Regions from separate parts of the Paenibacillus sp. FSL R7-277 genome, predicted to be linked through region 3. Evidence: predicted binding sites of a transcription regulator. Region 3 holds the regulator's gene; each other region holds the start of a gene.

Region 1 (3,278 bases), on a different contig from region 3:
CGTGCTGCCCGGCCCGCCCCGGGAGATGAAGCCGATGTTCACGGATAAGGCCAAGCCATGGCTTCAGCAGCATGCACTTACTGGTGAAATGCCGCTCTACTCGAAGATGCTGAAGTTCGCCGGGATTGGCGAGTCGCTGCTGGAGGACAAGCTGATTGAGCTGATCCGCAGCCAGAGCGATCCAACGATTGCCCCGTATGCCAAGGAAGGCGAAGTGACCGTGCGCATCTCCACCAAGGCGCCGTCCGAGCGGGAAGCTATGGTCAAGCTCGATGCTCTGGAGAAGACGATTGCGGACATTCTGCCGGAGAATCTGTATGCCAACATCGATGTGCCGCTGGAGCAGCTGATTGTGGACTGGATGGCGGATGCGGGACTCACTCTAAGTGCTGCCGAGAGTTGTACAGGCGGTCTGCTGATGGAGAGCATTACGAATATTCCGGGCAGCGCCTCCATGTTTGCCGGAGGGATCGTGTGTTATTCCAATGATATTAAGAAGAAACTGCTGAATGTGCCTTCCGCCATGCTTGAAGGTCCGGATGCCCCGGGAGCGGTGAGCCGCGAGGTTGCGGAGGTACTGGCTGAGCAGGTGCGTATGATCGGTGACACGGACTTCGGCTTATCGGTTACCGGTGTAGCCGGACCGGGATATTCCGAGCGCAAGCCGGTGGGTCTTGTGTTCGTAGGACTGGCTGAGCGGGGCTGCAAGACAGAGGTATATGAGCTGAATCTGAAGGGCACCCGTGAGAACATCCGGCTGCGCACCGTCAAGGCGCTGCTGTACCGGTTGTGGCGCCGCCTGGAAGAACGCAAGGTTGCTACTCCGCTGGAAGGCTCGGCCTTGCAATAACTGTACGGGCCGGTATATAATTCATGTATACGGAAGAACCGTGGCTTGAGCGATCATGCTGCGGTTTTTTGTTTTATATTAGGTATAACAAATTATCCTTTGGCTGTTCCTATTAACGTAAGAAGCGGAAGAGAAGCACCTGCTGAGTTTTGCATCCGGAAGGAGGCATGTATCTTACAATAAAAGGGAGTATCATCCCCGGGAGCAAAAAAAACGAATGTATGTTCTAAAAAAGACTTGGCAAGCCCTTCAAAACACGTTATTATAATACTATAAACAGTGAAGGAAGTGGTCTGATTGTCAGATCGTCGTGCAGCGCTTGATATGGCGCTTCGTCAAATAGAAAAACAATTCGGTAAAGGTTCGGTAATGAAACTGGGAGAATCCACTCACATGAAAGTGGAAGTTGTACCTAGCGGATCTTTGGCACTTGATATTGCACTAGGTATTGGCGGACTTCCCAAAGGACGTATTATTGAAGTATATGGACCGGAATCTTCCGGTAAGACGACGGTTGCACTTCATGCGATCGCTGAAGTACAGAAGCAGGGCGGACAAGCTGCCTTCATCGATGCTGAGCATGCGCTTGATCCCAAGTATGCCAAGGCGCTTGGCGTTAACATTGATGAACTGCTGCTGTCCCAGCCTGATACGGGTGAACAGGCCCTGGAAATCGCTGAAGCGCTTGTACGCAGCGGAGCAGTAGACATCATTGTAGTTGACTCTGTAGCAGCACTTGTGCCGAAGGCAGAAATTGAAGGCGACATGGGTGATTCCCACGTAGGCTTGCAGGCCCGTCTGATGTCCCAGGCCTTGCGGAAGCTGTCTGGTGCCATTAACAAATCCAACACTATTGCGATCTTCATTAACCAGCTTCGTGAGAAGATCGGCGTAATGTTCGGTAACCCTGAGACCACTCCGGGTGGGCGCGCTCTGAAGTTCTATTCCTCTGTCCGTCTGGATGTGCGCCGGGTAGAGAGTATCAAGATGGGTAACGATGTCGTGGGTAACCGCACGAAGATCAAGGTTGTGAAGAACAAGGTAGCGCCTCCGTTCAAGCAAGCGGATGTAGATATCATGTACGGCGAAGGAATCTCCAGAGAGGGAAGCCTTGTGGATATCGGTACGGAGATGGATATTGTCAACAAGAGCGGTGCCTGGTATTCCTATGAAGGCGAACGTCTGGGTCAAGGACGGGAGAATTCCAAGCAGTTCCTGAAGGAACATCAGGATATTGCTCTGCTGATCGAGAACAAGATCCGTGAGGCAAGTAATCTCACGACTCTGGTAGAGCCACCATCTGAAGCGGCTGTGGCTGCGGAGCAAGAGGAAGAAGAGAAGCTGCTGCTTGAGATTGAGTAATTAAGTACTCCTCTACTTCTAATTGAATAATGAAGTCAAGATGGATAGGCGCCCTGTGAAGATATAACAGGGTGCCTTTTCGTAAATATTTCAGCTTAAGTAGGTGATTGGCAGGATGGTTATCCAATTGGATGAGGAATTCGAGGAACAGGATGAGCAGCAGGTGCTGGCGGATTTCCCGGCAGATCAAGAGCTGGTAATTACAAAGGTAGAGCGGCTTAAGAAGTCTAATTATCGTTATCTAATCCATTTCGGAGACTACAACATGACTGTTCATGAAGATGTCATGATCAAATACCGGATGATTACCGGGAGTGCTTTTGTAAAAGCGGATCTGGAGGATATCGTTGCCGCAGACGAGCGCCAGCGGGGGTATGTGGAGGGGCTTAGGTATCTGGAGCGCAAACCCAGAACCGCACAGGAGATGGCCCGCCGTTTAAGGGAGAAGGAAATAGGGGAGACTGTTATTGCCGAAGTTCTGCTCCGCCTGCAGGAGGAACGTCTGCTTGATGATCCCTTGTACGCCAAACAGTGGGCGGAGCAGCGGATTGTGAATCAGCGTAAGGGCAAGATGTGGATCCGGCAGGAGCTGCGGGAGAAAGGGATTGATAAGTCGCTGATTGCGGAAGCGCTGGATGAGATCACACCCGAGCAGGAGCTGGAGAGCGCGCTGCAGACCGGACGGAAGAAATGGAGTACGATCCGGGGAGATGTGAACGACAAACGCCGGAAGACAGGGGCGTTCCTGATGCGCCGGGGATTCTCAGGAGAAATGGTGCGCCAGGTGATCGGGATTCTGCGGGATGAGCAGGATTCTGGGGGGGAAGAAGAGGAGTTTTACTTCCCGGATTGATTCTCTTGACTTTATTACGGTTATCGACTCTCTTGACAAGGTCTTTTTATAAATAATAAAATATAACATGAATCGGCATAAACTAAGAATCCTTTTTCCTTCCCAAAAAGCAGACTCTTATGTTCCGGTTCGCGTACAACTCATATGAAATGTAATCGCCGGATAAGGCGGGCAATGTGCATGTGCAGCATGTGCAGTATGGCAATCGGTGTA
Region 2 (3,278 bases), on a different contig from region 3:
CTGCCGCTGGCTGCTGATGAGCTTCTCCGTCTGGTTGCTGATCGGTCCCATCTCATAGCCGTGCAGTCCGGCATAGCTGCCAGCCGTATTCTTAAGCTTGTTGTTGATATCATCCGGGCTCTCCAGGTAATCATGCTGACCGCTGATCATTCCCTGGCCCTGCAGCCAGTACAGCGTCTCCAGTAGCTTCCGTGCGGGCGCCCCCAGCTCCGCGTCAGCGGGAGACATCTGTATTTTGCGAAAAGCCGCTTGCCACTGCACATCACCAATCAGCCGCGAGGCTGAATCCAGCAGGTCCCTGAGGTTGCGCTGTTCCACATTTTCCACCATCCTTTTCCTTGTGTTTGTACATATTATGACGAATTATGGAACTTCAGCACGGCAAATACACAGAATTAGGGCTGTCACAATCCGTTATTCTTACGCTATACTATTCAGGGCACAGGCATTATACCCATACCCACTTACAAAGGAGCAGATATGAAAGCCAAAAAGTCCATCATCAGTCTCATCATTATTGCCCTGCTCAGTCTTGCCGCCTACCTGCTGGAGGAGAACGGGCAATGGCTGCCGCAGACCCCTTCTGCGAATCCTTCGGAGATCGTGAAGCTGAAGTTCCCGGCAGACCGCTACCCGGAGACCGCGAGGCACATCCAGAAGGCCATCCGTAAGGGAGAGTCGGCCATCTGCACGATCAACCGCAAGGAGGCGGAGGAGAACCGTAAGGCGTCTCTGAAGGGAGTCCCCACGAAGAAAGGCTATGACCGGGACGAATGGCCGATGGCCATGTGTGATGAAGGCGGAGCCGGGGCGCATATTGAGTACATAACACCCAGTGATAACCGCGGAGCAGGAAGCTGGGTCGGCAATCAGCTGGAGGCGTTCGCAGACGGTACGCGTGTGGAGTTTATTTTCAAATAAGCCGGCCTGTGGGGGATGTTGTTCAATTTCACTGCGATAAAGCGTAGAATGAAATGGGATAATATAACTTAGATGGAGAGCCGGAAGTGTTCTATATCTGTTATCGGGGCAAACGGCTGTACGGCCCTATGTCCGAAGCTGAAGCCTTACAGGAATGGTTCGCGCTTGCAGGAACAGTCAAGGAGCTCTATATCATTGAAACCGATGCAGCTACAGGCAGAATCAAACGCCAGATCGGGCCAACGGTCCGTGCTCATAAGAAGAAAAAGAAATAGCCCTATCCGGCACAGGCCGGACAGGGCTACACTGGCTATAGGCGGTTCTAGAACAAACAGGCTTTAGTGATGATAACCAGCAGAATGAACAGAACCAGAATGGCACCTGTCGAAGTCCAAGGGCTTACTACCGGAACGATTGGAGGTCCCTGATTCACTCCACCTACGTTATTTCCACAACCGCAACCATACTCTGCTCCCATAATTAATTCCTCCTCTTGAATATTGAATACAGCACAGAATATGTGGAATTCCGCCCCGTTGCATGGGCCAATTGGCAAAGAAATGCCTTTCACCTAACGGACAGGCGTCCAGTAGTCGATATAGAGTATGAAGCAATAGCTTCACAACAAATGAAGGGAGGAATGCCGGATGGATATTGCTGCATTATCCGTAGTGATGAGCCAGTCATCCTTACAGCAGGCCGCAGGGCTGCAGGTGATGAGCCTTGCCAAGGAGCAGGCGCAGAGCAGCGCCCAGGATATGGTTCAGATGCTGAGTCAGGCCACGCACCCCACCTTGGGAAAAACACTTGATATTCGGGCGTAATTCCTTTATGCTTACATACATAGGAACACCCGTTCCATATTTCAGCCGTTGAAGAGTACGTGCTGAACTGCTGCTTAGCCCTTAAGGGCTTTTCTTTTGGCCAATAACACGAACATACGATCTTATATATGGGGTGATTGATTATGCAAGGCTATTATCAGATGACCGCTTTGGAGAAATGGACAGAGGATCTATACCAGCGCATTGGCGTCCGCAAGCCGGCCGATATCTCCATTGATTACATAGCGAAGCAGCTCAATATCTGGGTACACTATCTGGATGTCAGAAGCAAGGCGATTGAGGCTGCGGCCGGAATGTACAGTATGTTCATCGACAACCGCCTCCCTCCCGAGCTGCAGCGGCTGGAATTCCTCCACGAGCTCTGTCATCTGCTGCGGCATGCCGGCAAGTCTACGCTTATGCCCGGAGTGTTCACGCAGGCGCAGAGAGATGAATCCGACCGGTTCATTCTGTATGCCTCCATGCCCTATAGTATGATTTCCGCGAATACGCTGCCCGAGCTTCGTGAGGATGCCGTTGCCGAGCTGGCTGTAGCGTTCCAGGTTCCCGTTCCCCTCGCGCTGCAGCGGATCGACCAGATCCAGAGACGGATTTTCCAGGGGCAATTAATGGCTGTTATGGAACGTAACGAAGACAGAAATATCATCCACAGACATATTCGCTAAGCGCTGCGGGGATAATACGCTATAGACCCGGAGGGCGGAGATTCCCCTCTATAACAGGGTTAGATTCTACTGTAAAGGGGATCAAGATCAACGTGGAAGCCTTGAAAGTCATTCAATTATTGCTGACTCATCCTGAATATAGCGTGGATGCCGTTCATCCTGAAATTCCGGATTTTGTGGGTATCGAGACGATTGAAGTGGACCACGTTACCCAGACCTTCTCCATCCTGCTGCAGGAGCCTAAGGAATACGGCTGAGAGCAGGATTTTACAGTATAACAATTACATAGAACAGCCCCGCTAACACGAACCGGTACAGCGCGAACCACTCCAGGCGGAGCCGCTTGATCAGCTTGATGAACGTGACTACAGCAATCATGGCTACGAGGAAGGACGTCACGAATCCGATCAGCATCAGGGTCAGCGTATCTGTACTGAGTAGATCCCTGCTGTCATACAGGTCCAGGAGGCTTGCTCCGAACATCACCGGCACGGAGATCAGGAAGGTGAAGTCCGCAGCGGCTTTCTGGCTGGTTCCCAGCAGCAGACCGCCTGAGATCGTCGAACCGGATCTGGAGAACCCGGGCCACAGCGCCAGACACTGGAACAGCCCGATGCCGAAGGCTTGCTTGTAGTTTATCCCGTCTACCGTCTCTGACGTTACGGATCTCCTGCTGCGTGCAGCGAAGATCATCAAGAGACCACCGGCAATCAGACCAATGAGGACCGGCTTGGGGCCGAATAACTGGCTCTTGATCGTGTCTTTGAAGAGCAGATACACCACTAGTGCCGGAACCATAGCCAGGAGCATGTGGATGGCGTTCAGTCCCTTGCTCTTGGAGAAATCC
Region 3 (3,278 bases):
TTCCCAAGAACGGGCCATGTAAGTTCCCCCTAGTCATCCTGTATTATCTATGAAAAGGCAACAGGCTAATGCTTAAGTCCGTTATTGCCTTCTTCATGCTCCGGATTGTCCACAATTTCGATGGTATCAAGCTGGGCCCGAAAGTTAGTGCGGATATTCCCCAGGTACATCTCGCGGAGCTTGGCACGTTCAGCCAGTTCCTCGTCATTCAGGCCGCCGTTCTTAGCTTTGCGTGCCAATTCATTGATGCGTGCGACCAATTCGTCAATATTCAATACGTTTCCCTCCCTCTAAATTCATTTTAACTTTGCCATGAGAAAAAGAGCTTGTCAAGGTCTACCCCCTGAAAGCTCTCACAGTCGATCATTAGTCTGACATATTCCTTCAGTATAAAGGTAAAGTCAGAATATCTCCGGCCTTAATGCCGCTGTTCTCCAAATGATTCGTCTTCATTATTCCTTCTATATATACGGCAGTCTTCATGTCCTCAGGCTTGTTGCTTAACGCAATACTCCATAAGGTATCTCCGCGTTCGACTACGATCCGCTTATCCGGCTTCATCGACGAGACCGAACCGGCAAAAACATTCCCCACCACAGTGAATCCCGAAATAACAAGCATCAGCACCAGAACCAGCTTCATCAGGCTGACCTGACGGAATAGTGATGAGAGCGCAGCGAGACTATGAAGAATACCGTCCTTGATCTTGGTTACATAACTATGAGCAGTTGGATTACCGGGAGCGGACACCTTGATATCCTCATTATTGTAGATGCTGTTGTATGTACTATACTTTAACATGATCATCATCCTCCAAACACATGTTCTTGCTTTCGAAAATAATATAACACGAACATGTGTTTCGATCAATAGTTTTTTCGGAACATTTGTTCTCTTTATTTCCGTTCTCTTATTTTCCTCATTTTAGAACTTATGTTTGTACGAACGGAAGTTCTATGTTATAATTTTCCCAAACATAGTATATGGGGTTGATTCCGATGTCAAAGATTTCTAGTCGTCAGCTGGCGATCCTGGAATTTATACGTAATGAAGTCCGCAGCAAGGGTTATCCTCCGTCCGTCCGCGAGATTGGCGAGGCTGTCGGCTTGGCCTCCAGCTCAACCGTGCATGGTCACTTGGACCGGCTTGAGAAGAAGGGCCTGATCCGGCGTGACCCAACGAAACCGCGTGCCATTGAATTACTCGGCCAGGAAGATTCAGAGAATGTGCATCAATTCGTCCAGACCGTTACCCGCATCCCGGTCGTGGGTAAGGTTACAGCTGGTGTTCCTATTACAGCTACAGAGAATATTGAGGATTACTTCCCATTGCCTGCTCATTATGTAGGCGATAACAAGGTATTTATGCTATCTGTTCTTGGTGACAGTATGGTAGATGCCGGAATTATGAACGGGGATTATGTCATCGTGCGCCAGCAGCAGACTGCCGACAACGGCGATATTGTTGTAGCGATGACCGAAGAAGATGAAGCAACTGTCAAGACCTTCTACAAGGAACGGGATCATATCAGGCTGCAGCCGGAGAATCCGGCGTACGAGCCTCTCCGCCTCAACCGCGTTACGATTTTGGGCCGGGTCATCGGATTATTCCGCGATATCCACTAATCTACTCCCCGCTTAAGAACAGGCTGCTCCGCACCATGCGAAGCAGCCTGTTTTATGTTCATTTTACTTCGTGTAGTGGCCAAAAAGCTGTATACAAACATTTGTTCGCATTCGTCTTTATGGCCATTTTTCTGCGAACCGCTGCATAGCTCCGCACATATCCTGTTACAAAGGAGTGCTGATCTGTATGCCCAATTACCGAATTATCGTCGATCTGTCACAGCGCATGCTGTATTTGCTGGATAATGACGTTGTCACCAGAGGCTTCCCTGTCGGCATCGGCAAAATGTTAACCGTCTCGCCGGTAGGCGAATACACCATCATTAACAAACAGCCCCATCCAGGCGGCCCGTTCGGTGCCTTCTGGATGGGACTGTCCAAGCCGCATTACGGCATCCACGGAACCAATGACCCATCCTCCATTGGCCACATGGTCTCACACGGCTGTATTCGTATGTATAACGCAGATGTTCTGGCTCTAGCCGCCCTCGTTCCCATAGGTACCCGTGTTACCATCCGGGAATAGGAACGTCACAAAAACCCTTGAGACGCCAGATTGCGCCCCAAGGGTTCTTGTGATTCATATGAATTAGAGCGGATACAGACTACAGCACACTTCTCAACAGACGGATAGCCACCGTATTCAAACGGATGGCCTCGCGGATCGATTCTCTGGCTGCCAGCAGTTCTCTTCTGGCCCGCGAACCTCTAGGCACTCTGCGCAGATTCTCATTGATTTCTTCCAGTCTCTCCAGCAGAATTGCCCGCTGTGTCAGCAGGACATTAATGGCTCTGCGAATCCGGTTACGTTCTCTTTGGCTCATCTTTACACCTCTCTTTTACACTTGGATAGTATAAGAGATGCCAAGAATGGCTCCAAAGATTGTGTGATTCGGCAGTAATGTTAGTTAGAGCTGCAGGTAGTGGGCAGCGAATCTGATTACTTTTTGTTCAATCGTACCCGGAATTCAAATTCATCGCGTCTATAAGTCATTCCGGCCAGCACAATGTACTCCGGTGTCCATTTCTGTACAGGTCCGGCATAATCAGCAATCACATGCGGTTTGCCATCAACCAGCTGAACGACGTAGACCTGTACCTGTGCCAGTGCAGCAGCGAATAGATCAGCATCACTGGACAGTACTTTATAAGCCGTATTCAACTTCGTTCCTCCTTGTTCCACAACCATATTAAAGATTCCGTCTCGAATCTATTCAATTATACCGGGTCATGGAACAATATGTAAACCATATTTACAGCTTAATAAAAAGGATTTTGAACAATCCGATATACTTCTTCGTGGCCCCGCCATCCCGGGTAAAAAAATTGGTATTCTTAAGGTCTGGTACACTGAATACTGAGAACAAAAAGTAGTTATCTCTCTCGGTCAAAGACTCAATTACAGGCTGGGCCACCACTTTGCTAATTCCGTCGCCTATTTCCTGATCAAGCGTATTCTCCAGATTCTTTACAGAATATTTACTGAATGCTTCCTTTCCCGGATTCGTAACAGCCATCACAATCAGAACAAGGATAAGGACCAGTAACGACTTACCGCCCGATCTCCTGTGGACTCTGCGTGCAGGACTTGGCGTATCATAACGCGAATTCATGCTTTTCCCCCTCTACTACAGAATATATAGTATCTCTAGC

What was found. The regulator LexA, encoded in region 3, represses DNA repair genes until DNA is damaged. The targets are predictions, from matches to a motif close to CGAACATATGTTCG.
Region 1: the regulator LexA is predicted to act here: its motif matches at 1,065-1,078, upstream of recA (recombinase RecA).
Region 2: the regulator LexA is predicted to act here: its motif matches at 1,855-1,868, upstream of C173_RS09055 (ImmA/IrrE family metallo-endopeptidase).

The regions. Positions count from the first base shown of each region.
Region 1 covers NZ_ASPX01000028.1:98,046-101,323, forward strand. Annotated here, with positions in the region: gene C173_RS11030 (competence/damage-inducible protein A) at 1-850, shown strand, start outside; gene recA (recombinase RecA) at 1,148-2,212, shown strand; gene C173_RS11040 (regulatory protein RecX) at 2,328-3,065, shown strand.
Region 2 covers NZ_ASPX01000022.1:63,545-66,822, forward strand. Annotated here, with positions in the region: gene C173_RS09040 (glycosyl hydrolase) at 1-318, opposite strand, end outside; gene C173_RS09045 (NucA/NucB deoxyribonuclease domain-containing protein) at 481-921, shown strand; gene C173_RS09050 (hypothetical protein) at 1,008-1,196, shown strand; gene C173_RS34200 (hypothetical protein) at 1,244-1,399, opposite strand; gene C173_RS33595 (YjfB family protein) at 1,569-1,745, shown strand; gene C173_RS09055 (ImmA/IrrE family metallo-endopeptidase) at 1,889-2,431, shown strand; gene C173_RS34205 (hypothetical protein) at 2,524-2,688, shown strand; gene C173_RS09060 (undecaprenyl-diphosphate phosphatase) at 2,699-3,278, opposite strand, start outside.
Region 3 covers NZ_ASPX01000054.1:2,138-5,415, reverse strand. Annotated here, with positions in the region: gene C173_RS16260 (hypothetical protein) at 1-18, opposite strand, end outside; gene C173_RS16255 (DUF896 domain-containing protein) at 66-275, opposite strand; gene C173_RS32915 (LysM peptidoglycan-binding domain-containing protein) at 385-801, opposite strand; gene lexA (transcriptional repressor LexA) at 999-1,625, shown strand; gene C173_RS16240 (L,D-transpeptidase) at 1,813-2,151, shown strand; gene C173_RS16235 (hypothetical protein) at 2,231-2,449, opposite strand; gene C173_RS16230 (hypothetical protein) at 2,566-2,787, opposite strand; gene C173_RS16225 (DUF4359 domain-containing protein) at 2,879-3,238, opposite strand; gene C173_RS16220 (hypothetical protein) at 3,254-3,278, opposite strand, start outside.